4 regions of the Sphaerimonospora cavernae genome follow, and region 1 is predicted to be linked to each of the others. Evidence: riboswitches for the same ligand, from Rfam matches in the RefSeq annotation. Region 1 holds a riboswitch; each other region holds the start of a gene.

Region 1 (3,201 bases):
CAGCGGCCGTTGAGATCGCCACGGACTGGGGGCGCTACCCCGAGCTGTATCTGGACCCTCGGGACCGCCGAGTCCGCCGGGGGGCTGGGGAGCCGACCGTGCGGACGGCGTCACCCGGCCTGTCCGCCCTGGCCTACATGATCGGGTCTCTGCCCCAGGTGGTGGGCGGCATGTTTCTGCTCGGCCCCACCGGCCTGTCAACGGCGTTACCACCACCGTCCTGCACAGGTCACCGGCCCCGTCGTTCACGCCCAGCAGATCCTTACAGTTTGCCCCACCTGAGGTGTAAGAGGTAGGGATCACACTTTATGTGGCTTCTGTGAATCAAGTCCACAGCCTTTTTGTTACGGTCCAGTGACGGTCGTCCGGCGTGCGAGGCCGTACCGGCTGGGAACGCTGGGCCGGATGGATACGACGCGGGCGGCCGCGCCGGCGATTCCGCCGGCGCGGGCGCCCTGGCAGGTGTCGCAGCCGAGAGCCGTGTAGAGGCAGGTGCGCCGGTCGTTCCAGTCCGTGCCGACAGCCCTCGACCTGCTGATCCACGGCCCTCCCGGGTTACGGCAGACCTCGTCCCGGGCCTCGCCGGTCATCACGCAGGGCCGCTGCGGCAGCCGGGTGACGACGACCGGGTCGCCGTCGGCGAGGGGTTCCCGGGTGTGGGTGCCGATCGGGGTCAGCAACCCCGCCGTCCAGCGCAGGACGGCCGGCTGGCCGAAGCCGCGGGCGATCTCCAGGACGAGGCTCTCCTCGGCTCCCACCACGACCACCGACTGCTCGGCCCAGGCGAACTCGGGATGGTGGCATGCGGCGTCGGTCTGCAGGTGCAGGCCGCGCTCACGCAGGTCGTCGAGCAGTCGCTTGTGCGCGTCCAGATTGTGGGTCAGGCGTCCCGGCAGGCCGCCCGGGTTCCAGCCCGTCAGCACGTGGGCGACCTCGTCCAGGGGATGCGGAATCTCGTCGGTGTCCGGCCTGCCGACCGCGGGGCCTACTCGCAGGATGTGGTCGTCCAGCGTGAGGCGGAGCACGGCGCCGGTCCAGGCGGCGGTGATGTCGGGCTGCTCGGCCGGGCGTTCGGCGACGAACAGATCGGCCAGGTCGCGCTCGGAGGCGCCGGGCCGGTGCACGTGCCACCGGACCTTGCAGTGCGGGCACTGGGCGTAGTACACGCCGGGGAACGCTTCGATGACAGGCTCGCGCGGCCCCAGATTCATGGCGTTGTAGAAGACGCCGCAGCCGGGGCAGTGGGTGCGGCGCAGGGCGTAGGAGTCGTTCGGGACGGGCATGACGCACCTCCGGGGCCTGGGACCCCGGTAGCCTGACCGGCCCCGGTGATCCGCCGTTCTCCGCGCGCCTCGCGCGAAGCGGGTCGTCACCCGGGGCACCCGCAGCGGGCGGGATGCCGTCCAGCGAGCCGGGGCTTGACGCTGGAACTCATGACCCAGGGCCGGACATTAGCGACGTAAGCCGTTTATGGTCAATACCTGGACAGAAACCGGCCGGCTGTGCCAGCATCTGGCCCGGGTCACGAAGCCGACCACGCCCCTGGATCAGAGTCGGCTGGCAACCTCGCCTCACCGCGCAAGGTGCCCTCCAGGGAAGACCTGGCCGCTGTCGGCCTGGCAGGGGCAAGTGCGGATCTCCCTGCCCTCGGGTAAGGGGGTCCCGGAACATCAAGGACCCTCATGACCTCGTCCTGGGACCTCTACTGCACGGCGGTCGTCCGCTTCCAGCTGGATGCCGCCGTTGTGGAACTGACCCCGGCCGCGCCGGGGACGTGCGCCGGCGTCCTGCCGCCGGCCGCAACGGTCCATGTGATCACCGCGTTCAACCCAGGCGGCCGTACGGTTCCCCGGGACGTCAACGCCCACGCCCAGGCGGCGCTGGTCGCCGAGATCGATGCCCTCGGCCTGCGGTGGTGGCCCGCCGCCGGAGGGGATTTCGTCGCGGGGCATATCGAGGACAGCGTGGCCGTCGCCGGTCTGGACGACCGTGCGGCCCGCGCGCTCGGCCGCCGCTACGGCCAGGACGCCGTTTTCACCTGGACCCCCGGTGCCTGGCGCCTGCTGTCGTGCCGGGACATCCGTACGGCAACGTTCGGCTGGGTCGCTCGTACGCACTCGGTCGCGGCCTGACCCGCGTTTTCCTCGGAAAGGTGCTTAATGGAAGTTTTGGACGCCTCCTGGGAGGAACTGCGGGATGCGGCCGCACGGTGTTCCCGTGCGACCGCCCTCCGGTACGACGAGGTCCTGCGAGACGGGTGCGGCGTCGCCTTCTATCGCGTGCTGATGGCGGACCCGGAGCACCGCGTACACATCGAGGCCCGTACGTACGGCGGTCCCGGAGCCGAGTTCACCGGCGCCTGCCCGCCTATACACGCGCAGCGTCGCGCACGAGACGCTCGTCCTGCTGCAGACGGGCTTCCGGCTCGGGCCGGAGGGGATGGTGGGGCAGGATCCCGAGGTCCTTCTGAGCACCTCCGCGAGCACCTCCGACAATCCGGTCGGCCGTGCGTCCGCGCTGGCCAGGGCCGTGGAGCTCCTGGCCGCCCGCGACCCGGGAGACCCTCGTCTCCCAAAGGCGTACCTCACCCTGGCCCACCTGTACGGCACGCTCGGCGAGGGTGAACGGTCGGCGGAGGCCGCGCGGGCGGCCGTGCGCTCCCTCCGGGGTCTTACGGGGACGGACGAGGAGAGCGCCATCGAGGTGCTGTTCCGGGCGGCCGAACTGGCGGCCGGTCACGAGCGGTGGGAGGAGGTGCGCGAGCTCGCCACGGATGCGCTGGCGCGGATCCGGCCGCTGCAGGACGGCCTGAGCGACGAGGAGTTCACCGACGCGCCGTTCGCGGAGGAGCGCATCCGGCTCGCCTGCTGGGCGTCCCGTTCCCTGCACGACCGCCCGGAGGAGTCCCTGGCGCTGTTCCACGAGGCGGTCCGGATGTACGGCAGGCATCTGTCGGCCTTCGATTTCGTCGACAGTGCTCTGGTCGGCGAGATCCTCGGCTGCCGGCGGGAAGACCCGCTCAGGCCGGAGGGCGAACCGCACGGCACGCTGGTCATCCACGAGCTCGGCGGGGTGCTCTTCATCGAGGAGCAGGCCGAGATGGAGCAGCGTGAGGCGTACATCCTCGCTGTCGAGCAGGCCCGCACGTACGGGCAGGCCAGGGCCGCGGGAGCACCCGTGGACGACTTCGACCTCTACGAG
Region 2 (3,201 bases), on a different contig from region 1:
GCCTCGGTGATCGTACGGCTCGGGCGCGGTACGGCCGTCGCCGTCGACTACGCCCACCACGCCGGCGCCCGTCCCCCCCTCGGCAGCATCACGGCCTACCGGGACGGCTCGGTGGTGCCGGCCGTACCGGACGGGTCGTGCGACATCACCGCGCACGTCGCGCTGGACGCGTGCGCGGCGGCGGGTGAGCGGGCCGGCGCCACTGCCACGACGCTGACCACCCAGCGGGCCGCGCTGCGCGATCTCGGGGTCACCGGTGCCCGACCGCCGATCGAGCTCGCCTCCGCCGATCCGCTCGGCTACGTACGGGCGCTCGGCCGGGCGGCCGAGGAGGCCGAGCTGATCGACCGCACGGGCCTCGGCCGCTTCGGCTGGCTGAGCCAGATCAAACGGTGACCTTGAGCGACTCCAGACCACGGATGATGTAGTTGGGCTTCCAGGCGGGCTCCTCGGCGAGCGCCAGCCCGGGAGCCAGCCGCAGGAGGGCACCGAACGACTCCGCCATCTCGATCCGCGCGAGCGGCGCGCCGAGACAGAAGTGAATGCCGGCTCCGAACGAGATGTGCGGATTGTCGACCCGGCCGATGTCGAGGCGATCGGGGTCGGCGAAGACCTCCGGGTCCCGGTTGGCCGAGCCGAACAGCAGCGCCACCTCGACCCCGCGAGGGATCGTCACCCCGCCGACCTCGATGTCCTCCAGCACCCACCGCTCGAACATCTGCGCCGGGGTGTCCCAGCGCAGCAACTCCTCGACGGCGGTCGGCATCAGACCGGGGTCGGCACGCAGGCGCTCCAGTTCACCCGGGTTACGGAACAGCGCCCACCACCCGCTGCCGGTCGCGTTGACCGTCGCCTCGTGCCCGGCGTTGAGCAGCAGCACACAGGTGCCGACCAGCTCGTCCTCGGTGAGCCGGTCCCCGTCGTCCACGACCTGGGCCAGCGCGGAGATCATGTCGTCGCCCGGCCGGTCCCGGCGTATCCGGGCGAGGTCACGCAGGTATTCGGCGAACTCCTGGGCCGCCCGCACCGCCGTGTGCTGTGCCTCCAGCGAGGGGCTGAGCTCGTACATCCCGCAGATGTCCGCCGACCACGGCCGCAGCAGGTGCCGGTCGGCCTCCGGCACACCGAGCATCTCGGCGATCACGGTCACCGGCAGCGGTTCGGCCACCTCGGCCAGCAGGTCGCCGCCGCCTCGCTCGACCAGTCCCTCGGTCAACTCCATCGCGATCTTCCGTACGCGGGGGCGGAGCGACTCGACCATCCGAGGGGTGAAGGCCTTGGACACCAGGCGGCGCAGCCGGGTGTGGACCGGCGGCTCGACATCCAGCATCCCGGCGCGGATGACCCGCCAGAACGGCTCCTGGAACTCCGGCTCGGGCTGCCTGCCGAACTCCTCATGGGTGGCCATGTGGAGATAGGACCGGCCCAGCCGCCGGTCGCGCAGCAGTGCGTTCACGTCGGCATGGCGGGCGATCAGCCACTGTCCGGTCGGCTCGAAGAAGCCGACGGGGTCGTTCTCGCGCAGGTGACGATAGGCGTCGTACGGGTGAGCGATGAACTCGGGATTCCAGGGATCAAACTTCACAATGCACACCATACGCATCCAACCGGGCACCTCCTATCCCTGGACCATCAACGTATCCACGTCTCTCTCACGCGCAAGATCACGAAGAACGAAAGCGCAGGTGGGAGGTCATCCCTGCGAGCTTCTACAAGATCACGCAGTGAAGACGGCCAGGTCGGAGGCCCACCCTGCGAGTATTCGCAAGATCACGGCGGGGGGGGTGGGGGGTGGGCTGGGCTGGGGGGGAGGAGGGGGGCTTGGTGGCGATAGGTGACGGTGGGTTATAGTGCGGATCAGGTCATGAGTGTCAGCGCCAAGCCCCGGCTCGCTGGCCGGCAACCCTCGCGTCCGCGGCGGGGTGCCCCGGGTGAGGACCGGGTTCGGCACGAGGTGTGCCGGACAAGCGCGGGCTCCGCCGTACGACGCCGTGGTCGGGGTCCTCGACTCCAAGGAGGCCTGGCGTTGTCCGCTGTTCTCAGCATCCTCACCCCCACTGCCGGTGACCACACTGCCGGTGATTGCGCCGCCGTCTCCGTTTCCGCCGGCTCCCGTGAGATCCCGGCCGTGCTGGGCGCCGACCTGCGGGTGCCCGTCAAGGGCGGCAGGCTCGTGCCGTACGCCAATCTGGACTACGCGGCCAGCGCGCCCTGTCTCGAGCCGGTGAGCGCCGCCGTCGCCGCCGCGCTCCCGGCCTACTCGAGCGTCCACCGGGGGGCCGGGTACGCCTCGCAGCTCACGACGGCGCGGTACGAGCAGGCCAGGCACAGCGTGCGGGCCTTCGTCGGCGCCCGGCCCGACGACGCGCTGATCTTCACGCGCAACACGACCGACGCGATGAACCTGCTGGCCCGCTGCCTGCCCGAGGGCACCACGGTCGTGGTGTTCGACTCCGAGCACCACGCCTCCCTGCTGCCCTGGTCGCGTGCCGTACGGCTCGCGCCGCCGGCGTTTCCCGGCGAGGCGGTCCGGGCGGCCGACGAGGCGCTCGCGTCGATCGAGGGTCCGGCGCTGCTGGTCGTCACCGCCGCCTCCAACGTCACCGGCGAACTGTGGCCCATCGCGGGCCTGGCCCACATCGCCCACCGGTACGGCGCCCGCATCGCCGTCGACGCCGCCCAGCTCGTCCCGCACCGGCGGCTCAACCTGACCGCGCTCGACCTCGACTACGTCGCGTTCTCCGGGCACAAGCTCTACGCCCCGTTCGGGGCCGGGGCGCTGATCGGCCGGCCGGACTGGCTCGCGCGGGCCGAGCCGTACCTGCGGGGCGGGGGCGCGGTGCGCACCGTCGGCGACGCCCCCGAGGTTCTCGAGTGGAGCGACGACCCCGAGGCCAGGCACGAGGCGGGCACCCCAAACGTGCTGGGCGCGGTCGCGCTGGCCGCCGCCTGCGACGCGCTGAACGCCACCGGCTGGAAGCGGCTCATCCGGGAGGAGAAGCGGCTGCTCGCCCGCCTGCGCGCCGGACTCGCCACGATCGAGGGCGTACGTGAGCTGTCGCTGTGGGGCCCCGACCACCCGCGTGTCGGCATCGTGTCGTTCACCGTGACCGGCCGGGACGCCCGCGAGGTCGCGGAGACGCTGGCGGCCGAGCACGGCATCGGCGTCAGGGACGGCAAGTTCTGCGCCCACCCGTTCGT
Region 3 (3,201 bases), on a different contig from region 1:
GAGTAAATCCGCAAACTACTACGAGGTGTTCGCTCAACGCAGGATCAGGGAATATTCACTTTAGTGGGCGATAGTTGATAATTGCACCATTTGACAGGTAGCGCCCGACTTGGGCGATGACAAATGCCCAGGTCAGGCGCCCTCTAGGTGCGGAGAGGCTCAGCCGCCCGCGACTGCCGGGATCACCGAGATCTGCGCGCCGTCCGGCGTGGAGGTGTCCAACCCCTCGGCAAATCGGACATCCTCTTCCCCGACATAGACATTGACAAAACGCCGTATTTTGCCCGTTTCGTCCAAGATTCGACCTCCGATGCCCGGGTAGTCCGCATCCAGCTTCTGCAGGACCTCGCGAAGCGTCGCACCTTCTCCGGACACCTCCGCGACCCCATTCGTGTATGTGCGCAGAATCGTCGGAATCCGTACAGAAACGCTCATTTTCACTCGCTTTCGTGATTGGAAGTGGGCTCAGGGAAACGCGGTCAGTTGGCGAAAGCCGTACGGAACGCGTCGAGAGACGGCCGGATGACGGCCGCCGGACGGGCCTGCTCGGCGATCGCATCGAGCGTCTTCAACCCGTCGCCCGTGTTGAGTACGACGGTCTCGGCGTCCGGGTCGAGCCTGCCTTCGCGCGCCAGCTTGCGCAGCACGCCGACCGTCACACCGCCGGCGGTCTCGGCGAAAACGCCCTCGGTCCGCGCCAGCAGACGGATGGCCTCGACCACCTCGTGGTCGTCGACGTCCTCCACCGCACCGCCCGTGCGCCGCGCGATGTCCAGCACGTACGGCCCGTCCGCCGGGTTGCCGATCGCCAGCGACTTGGCGATCGTGTCCGGCCTGACCGGCTGCACCACGTCGTGCCCCGCCTTGTACGCCCTTGAGACCGGTGAGCAACCCTCCGCCTGGGCGCCGAAGATCCGGTACGGACGGTCCTCCACCAGGCCGAGCCTGATCAGCTCACGGAAGCCCTTGTCCACCTTGGTGAGCTGCGAACCGGAGGCCACCGGGATGACGATCTGGTCGGGCAACCGCCAGCCGAGCTGCTCCGCGATCTCGTACGCGAGCGTCTTGGACCCCTCCGCGTAGTAAGGCCGGAGGTTGACGTTGACGAAGCCCCACTTCTCGCCGAGCTCGTCGCCGATCAGCTCGGAGCAGAAGCGGTTGACCTCGTCATAGGTGCCCTGGATGCCGACGAGGCGGCCGCCGTACGCCGAGGCCATCGTGACCTTGGCCGCCTCGAGGTCGGCGGGGATGAACACGCAGGAGTCGAGGCCGGCACGGGCGGCGGCGGCGCCGACGGCGCCCGCCAGGTTGCCGGTGGAGGAGCAGGAGAGCGTGTGGAAACCGAAGGTTCTGGCCGCCTCGAGGGCGATCGCCACGACCCGATCCTTGAAGGAGTGGGTGGGGTTGCCCGAGTCATCCTTGATGTGCAGCGAGCGTAGCCCCAGCTCGGCCGCGAGCCTGTCCGCCTTGACCAGCTTGGTCCACCCGGGTTGGAGATTGGGCTTGGCCGCCACGTCCGCGGGAACCGGCAGAAGCGCCCGGTAGCGCCAGATGTTCGTCGGTCCCGACTCGATGTCCTCGCGGCGGACATCGCCGAAGTCGTACGTCACCTCGAGCGGCCCGAAACACTCGGCACAGGCGAAGATCGGCCCCAAATCGTAGACGGTGCCGCATTCGCGACAGGACAGACCCGTGGCGGGGCCGAACTCAGAACTGGTCGTGGTGCTGGAACCGGGGGCATTGGTGTGCGCCATGAAGCGAGGCCCTTCCCTCATCTTCGCTCGCGACCACCTTGACCGCGAGCCCGGAATTGGCACCCTGTCCCGGCCGGGCCTCGTGGTCACGAGTTCGGTCACGGGAGGGTTGCCGGGGCTTCGCAGGGCCGGTCCCTCCACCCCTCTGGATGAGCATGTTCAGTTGTGTGGACGTTCAGTTGTCCCAGGTCGTGTCCCGAGTCGTCGAATGGCATGGGGGAACGTCCGTAAGCACTGTACCCCGGCGTTCCCGGAATCCGGTCCCGCTTCTCAATAGACGAGACAAATCGTCCCACCATCCGTACGCGAGCCCGGTATCAAGCAGGTCACCCGTAGGCGTCGCCGAGTGCCGACTGCACGTACTTGCGGGCCTGGTGGATCCGCGATTTGGCGGTGCCGAGCGGGATGCCGAGCTGCTCGGCGATCTCCAGGTAATCGAGTTGGCAGATGTCGCGCAGCACCAGCGCCTGAGCGAGATCGGGCTTGTCCGCCTCCAGCGACTCCATGGCGTCGAGCAGATCGAGCCGCGATCCGGCGATGACGCTGACCCGCCGAGGATCGGGGCGCTGCTCGGGTAGTTCCTCCGCCTGCTCGGCCGCGCGCCGCTTCAGCGAGCGGTAGGTGGTCCGCGTGCAGTTGACGGTCACGATGTGCAGCCAGGTGCTGAACTTGGCCCGGCCCTCGAACCTGCCGATGTTGCGCGCCACGGCGAGCAGCGTGTCCTGGCACGCCTCCTCGGCGTCCTGACGATAGGGTAGAAGTCGCTCGCAGTGCCGCAGCACGTCGGGCTCGATCCGGCGGAGCAGTTCGCCGAGTGATCGATGATCGCCTCCGGCGGCCGCCCTGGCCAGATCCTCAGTTGTCTCGTCCATTGCCATTGCCGTTTCCGCCCCTCCTTTTGACATCCTATTGATTCATGAGCAGCCAGGTTCTGATCGCTTCCAACCGGGGGCCGGTGTCGTTCTCCATGTCGGACGACGGCACGCTCACCATGCGCCGGGGCGGTGGCGGTCTGGTCTCCGGGCTGTCGGAGGTGGCCAGGGACGGTGACCTGCTGTGGGTCTGCGCCGCGCTGTCCGACGGCGACCGCGGTGCCGTACGACTCGCGCCCGGCGGGCGACTCGACCGCGCGTTCGACGCCGGGCCGGTCCGGATGCTCGACATCCCGCCGGCGGTCTTCCATCGGGCCTACAACGCCGTGGCCAACTCGACCCTGTGGTTCGTCAACCACCTGCTCTACAACACGCCGTTCACGCCGCAGTTCGGCATACGCTTCCGCCGCGAGTGGGAGTCCTACCGGGAGTACAACGGCGCTTTCGCGCTCGCGCTCGCCGAGGAGGCCGGGCCCGGATCCCGCGTGATGGTGCAGGACTACCACCTGACGCTGGCCCCGGCGATGCTCCGCGTCGAGCGGCCCGACCTGCGGATCGCCCACTTCTCCCACACG
Region 4 (3,201 bases), on a different contig from region 1:
CACCACGCTGCCGGACACCGTCCTGCGCGCTTATGACGCGCCGTTCCCGGCCGAGGAGTACAAGGCCGGGCCGCGGGCGATGCCGAACCTGGTGCCCACCACGCCCGATGATCCCGCCGCGCCGGCCAACCGGGCCGCCTGGGCGGTCCTCGCCACGCTCGACCTGCCATTCCTGGTGGCATTCTCCGACCGGGACCCGATCACCGGTGGCATGGCGCCGATCCTGAAGAAGACGATCCCCGGCGCGGCCGGCCTCGATCACCCCGTCATCGCGAACGCCGGTCATTTCCTGCAGGAGGACGCCGGACACGAGCTGGGCGAGGTCGTCGCGGCCTTCGTCCGCGCATGGTCCCAGCAGTAGGGCCGTACGTCACCAACCGGCCGAGTTCGAGATCGCCAGAGACAGGAAGACCGGTGCGGTGCGGCCCTGACTGCTATCGCCCCCAACGTTCTCTTGTCCTGGGCGACGGGGTGTGACGACCACGTAGTCAGACCCGAGATTGGGAGGCGGGGACCTTCGCCAGGAAACGGGCGAAATCACTGAGAAACACTGAGAAACACTGATACTCAGTGAACGGCAGTAGAGTCGCGGCCGGGTGACGGCATCATCTCGAACCGGAGGCCGGATGGATCAGGCATGGACCTGGGGGCAGGATGTGCCGCTGCGGTGGTTGCTGATCGATGACGGCAGCAGCGGCGTGGACGACTCCGACGTCCCCCTGGCGCTGTGCGCCGAGATCGACGGCTTGTTCGTCGAGCCCGCGCCGCCCCCGGTCCCGGAGCAGTTCACCCTGATCGGCTGTCGGCCCGAGCCGCCGCTGCAGGCCCTGCTGGAGCGGCGATCGGCCCGGCGGCGCCACCTGCGGGCAGTGATTCACGCCGTCGACCGCAGCGGGCGCACGGTGGCCATGGCCAAGATGGTGTCGGCCACCGTAACCGGAGCAGGCCCCTCCCGCCTCGGCACGGGCCTGATCGACCTCATCCTCGACGACGGGCTCTATGAGCCCCTGCCCAGCGGTGCCCGCGCGATCTGGGAACTGTGGCACATAGGCCGACCGATCCGGCCCAACCTGTGGGCCGGCTACGACCGGGCGCTGCGGCACCAATGGTCCGGCGCGGCCCTGTGCCACCACCCCGACGGGCAGCCTGACCGGCCCGCCGGAGGCACCTACCACCTCGACGGCCGGTTCGTCACCGACATCGAGGGCTTTTACTGCGCTCTGGGTGAGGCCATCAACGGCCCCGGCGGCTACTTCGGCTGGAACCTTTCCGCGCTTGATGACTGCCTGCGCGGTCAGTGGGGGGCTGCGCCGCCGTTCCGGCTCATCTGGCGCGACGCCGACGTGGCCCGTCGGCACCTCGTGCCGGGCTATGACCGCCCGGCCTACGACCAGCGATCCTGGGGCCCGGCGATCACCTTGCAAGACCTGCTCGGCATCTTCACCGACCGCGGGGCCGAGGTTGAACTGCGATGAACGTTTTGTCGGTAGTGAGAGTGAATCAAATACACGGAGAGTTTGAGGTGGACGAGGAGACGGTGGGCGTGCCAGGATCGGTGCTGGGTCACGAAGCCGATCGCGCCCCTGGACGATCGTCGGCTGGCAACCTCGCCTCACCGCGCAAGGTGCCCTCCAGGGAAGACCTGGCCGCTGCCGGCATCGGCAGTGGCAAGCGCGGATCTCCCTGCCTCTCCCGGTAAGGGGGTCCCCTGACAGCCAGAGGACCTTCATGACCTACGAACGCGACTTCTTCCGCGACGCCGCGGTCCACGACATCTCGCCGGTCCTGAGTTCAGCCGTGCAGGTGATCGACGCCGCCTTCCCCGACGAGCTTTGCCTGCGACTCCGCCCGGTGCTTCCCCACCTCGCGGGAACGGCCGATGACGGCAGGGACGGGGACCGCGTCCGCCTCGCGCAGGACTGGCTGGTCCGGACCTGCCTGGCGGCATGGATGCGGGCCGCCGGACAGCAGGACGAGGCGGTGCGGCTCCGCCGCCTGACACCCGTCCGGGATATCGGAACGGCACTGCGAGCGGCGGGGGTGGCCGCGCAGGCGTCCGGCAAGGTCATGATCAGCGCCCCCGGCAGGGCGGAGGGATTCCCCCTCGTCAGCACCGCCGTAGGGGCGGCGAACCGGGCCGTGAAGACCATGACCGTGTGGAACTGTGTCGCTGCCGCCGGCGCGGCCTTCGCCGGGTCCACCGGGCGCCACCCCCCGATGGGCTCCGGGCACGGTGACGGGGTGAAGCCAGACCGATCAGGTGGGGCATCGGGGCGTTTCGCGGGGCGAGGCGGCTCGGTGAGCGTGAGCCGTTCGCCGTCCCAGGTGCCGACCACGTGGTAGTCGCCCCAGCGCACGCCACCCTGGGCGTCGTGCTCGACCGTGTTCCAGTCCCACCCGACGATGTCGGGCCCGGCGCACTGGGGCGGCATGGAGAAGGCGACGCCGGCGCAGAGCTGTGGGCCGTGTCGCGCGTCGGCGAGCACGAATCCGTCGGCCTGGTAACGCGTCGGGGGAGCGGACGCCGCGGACGCCGTCCCGCAGGCGGCGAGCCCGGCGAGTGCGGCCGCGAGCCAGACGCCTCTCATGCCCCCCGAAGATTCACCCATGTCATCGGCCGGACTATCGCGAGCCGGAGTCGCGGTCGAGTTCGCAGCGGAGTTTCATGCTCTTGGCCTCCGTGCGGATGTACCGGCGGGTCCGCCCGCCGGTGAGCAGGCCCACCAGCGGCGCCGGCAGGCCGGACTGGTCGATCGTGAGGAGGAGCGATCCGCCGCCCGGTCGAGGTGTGATCGGGTGCCCCGCGACCGTGGTCACGCCTCCGCTGGTCGCCTGCCAGGCGAAGGAGTCGCCCTCCGTGAACTCGGTCACCTGCCAGACCATCACGGGAAGCCCCGGTTGTTTGATCCGGACACGGCTGCCGAGGCCCAGTGGACCGTCCCCTTGACCGTTGCCGAGAAACTCGAGCTCGGTCACCGTGGGCAGGAACTCGGGCCACCTGGCCACGTCCGTCATGACCCGCCAGATCCGCTCCGGAGACGCGTCGATGTCGATGCCGGTCTCGAATCGCATAACGGTCGACCCCCGGGTCAGTTGGGCGTGACGAGCGTCGTCTCCCGCATCCTACAAAGAAACGATCTACGGAAGTGAGGAGGCCTCCCCACGGTCCCGATCACCCTGGTCAGCCTGCGGTCGACGCCT

Evidence for each region. A riboswitch is a leader RNA that binds a small molecule or an ion and turns the genes downstream of it on or off. The one in region 1 is predicted to bind S-adenosylmethionine.
Region 2: another riboswitch for S-adenosylmethionine. It lies ahead of ACFHYQ_RS05615 (aminotransferase class V-fold PLP-dependent enzyme); the one in region 1 lies ahead of ACFHYQ_RS16075 (DUF3293 domain-containing protein).
Region 3: another riboswitch for S-adenosylmethionine. It lies ahead of thrC (threonine synthase); the one in region 1 lies ahead of ACFHYQ_RS16075 (DUF3293 domain-containing protein).
Region 4: another riboswitch for S-adenosylmethionine. It lies ahead of ACFHYQ_RS15310 (hypothetical protein); the one in region 1 lies ahead of ACFHYQ_RS16075 (DUF3293 domain-containing protein).

The regions. Positions count from the first base shown of each region.
Region 1 is NZ_JBHMQT010000034.1:10,882-14,082, forward strand. It holds gene ACFHYQ_RS16070 (DUF3293 domain-containing protein) at 345-1,283, opposite strand; SAM riboswitch class IV at 1,331-1,439, opposite strand; SAM riboswitch class IV at 1,521-1,638, shown strand; gene ACFHYQ_RS16075 (DUF3293 domain-containing protein) at 1,683-2,132, shown strand; gene ACFHYQ_RS16080 (hypothetical protein) at 2,440-3,201, shown strand, end outside.
Region 2 is NZ_JBHMQT010000006.1:224,963-228,163, reverse strand. It holds gene ACFHYQ_RS05625 (SAM-dependent methyltransferase) at 1-396, shown strand, start outside; gene ACFHYQ_RS05620 (cytochrome P450) at 386-1,585, opposite strand; SAM riboswitch class IV at 1,861-1,976, shown strand; gene ACFHYQ_RS05615 (aminotransferase class V-fold PLP-dependent enzyme) at 2,027-3,201, shown strand, end outside.
Region 3 is NZ_JBHMQT010000055.1:130,848-134,048, forward strand. It holds gene ACFHYQ_RS24640 (MoaD/ThiS family protein) at 160-435, opposite strand; gene thrC (threonine synthase) at 480-1,754, opposite strand; SAM riboswitch class I at 1,769-1,910, opposite strand; gene ACFHYQ_RS24650 (RNA polymerase sigma factor) at 2,081-2,632, opposite strand; gene ACFHYQ_RS24655 (alpha,alpha-trehalose-phosphate synthase (UDP-forming)) at 2,671-3,201, shown strand, end outside.
Region 4 is NZ_JBHMQT010000033.1:68,322-71,522, reverse strand. It holds gene ACFHYQ_RS15320 (haloalkane dehalogenase) at 1-361, shown strand, start outside; gene ACFHYQ_RS15315 (barstar family protein) at 627-1,475, shown strand; SAM riboswitch class IV at 1,562-1,680, shown strand; gene ACFHYQ_RS15310 (hypothetical protein) at 1,729-2,343, shown strand; gene ACFHYQ_RS15305 (SRPBCC family protein) at 2,623-3,072, opposite strand.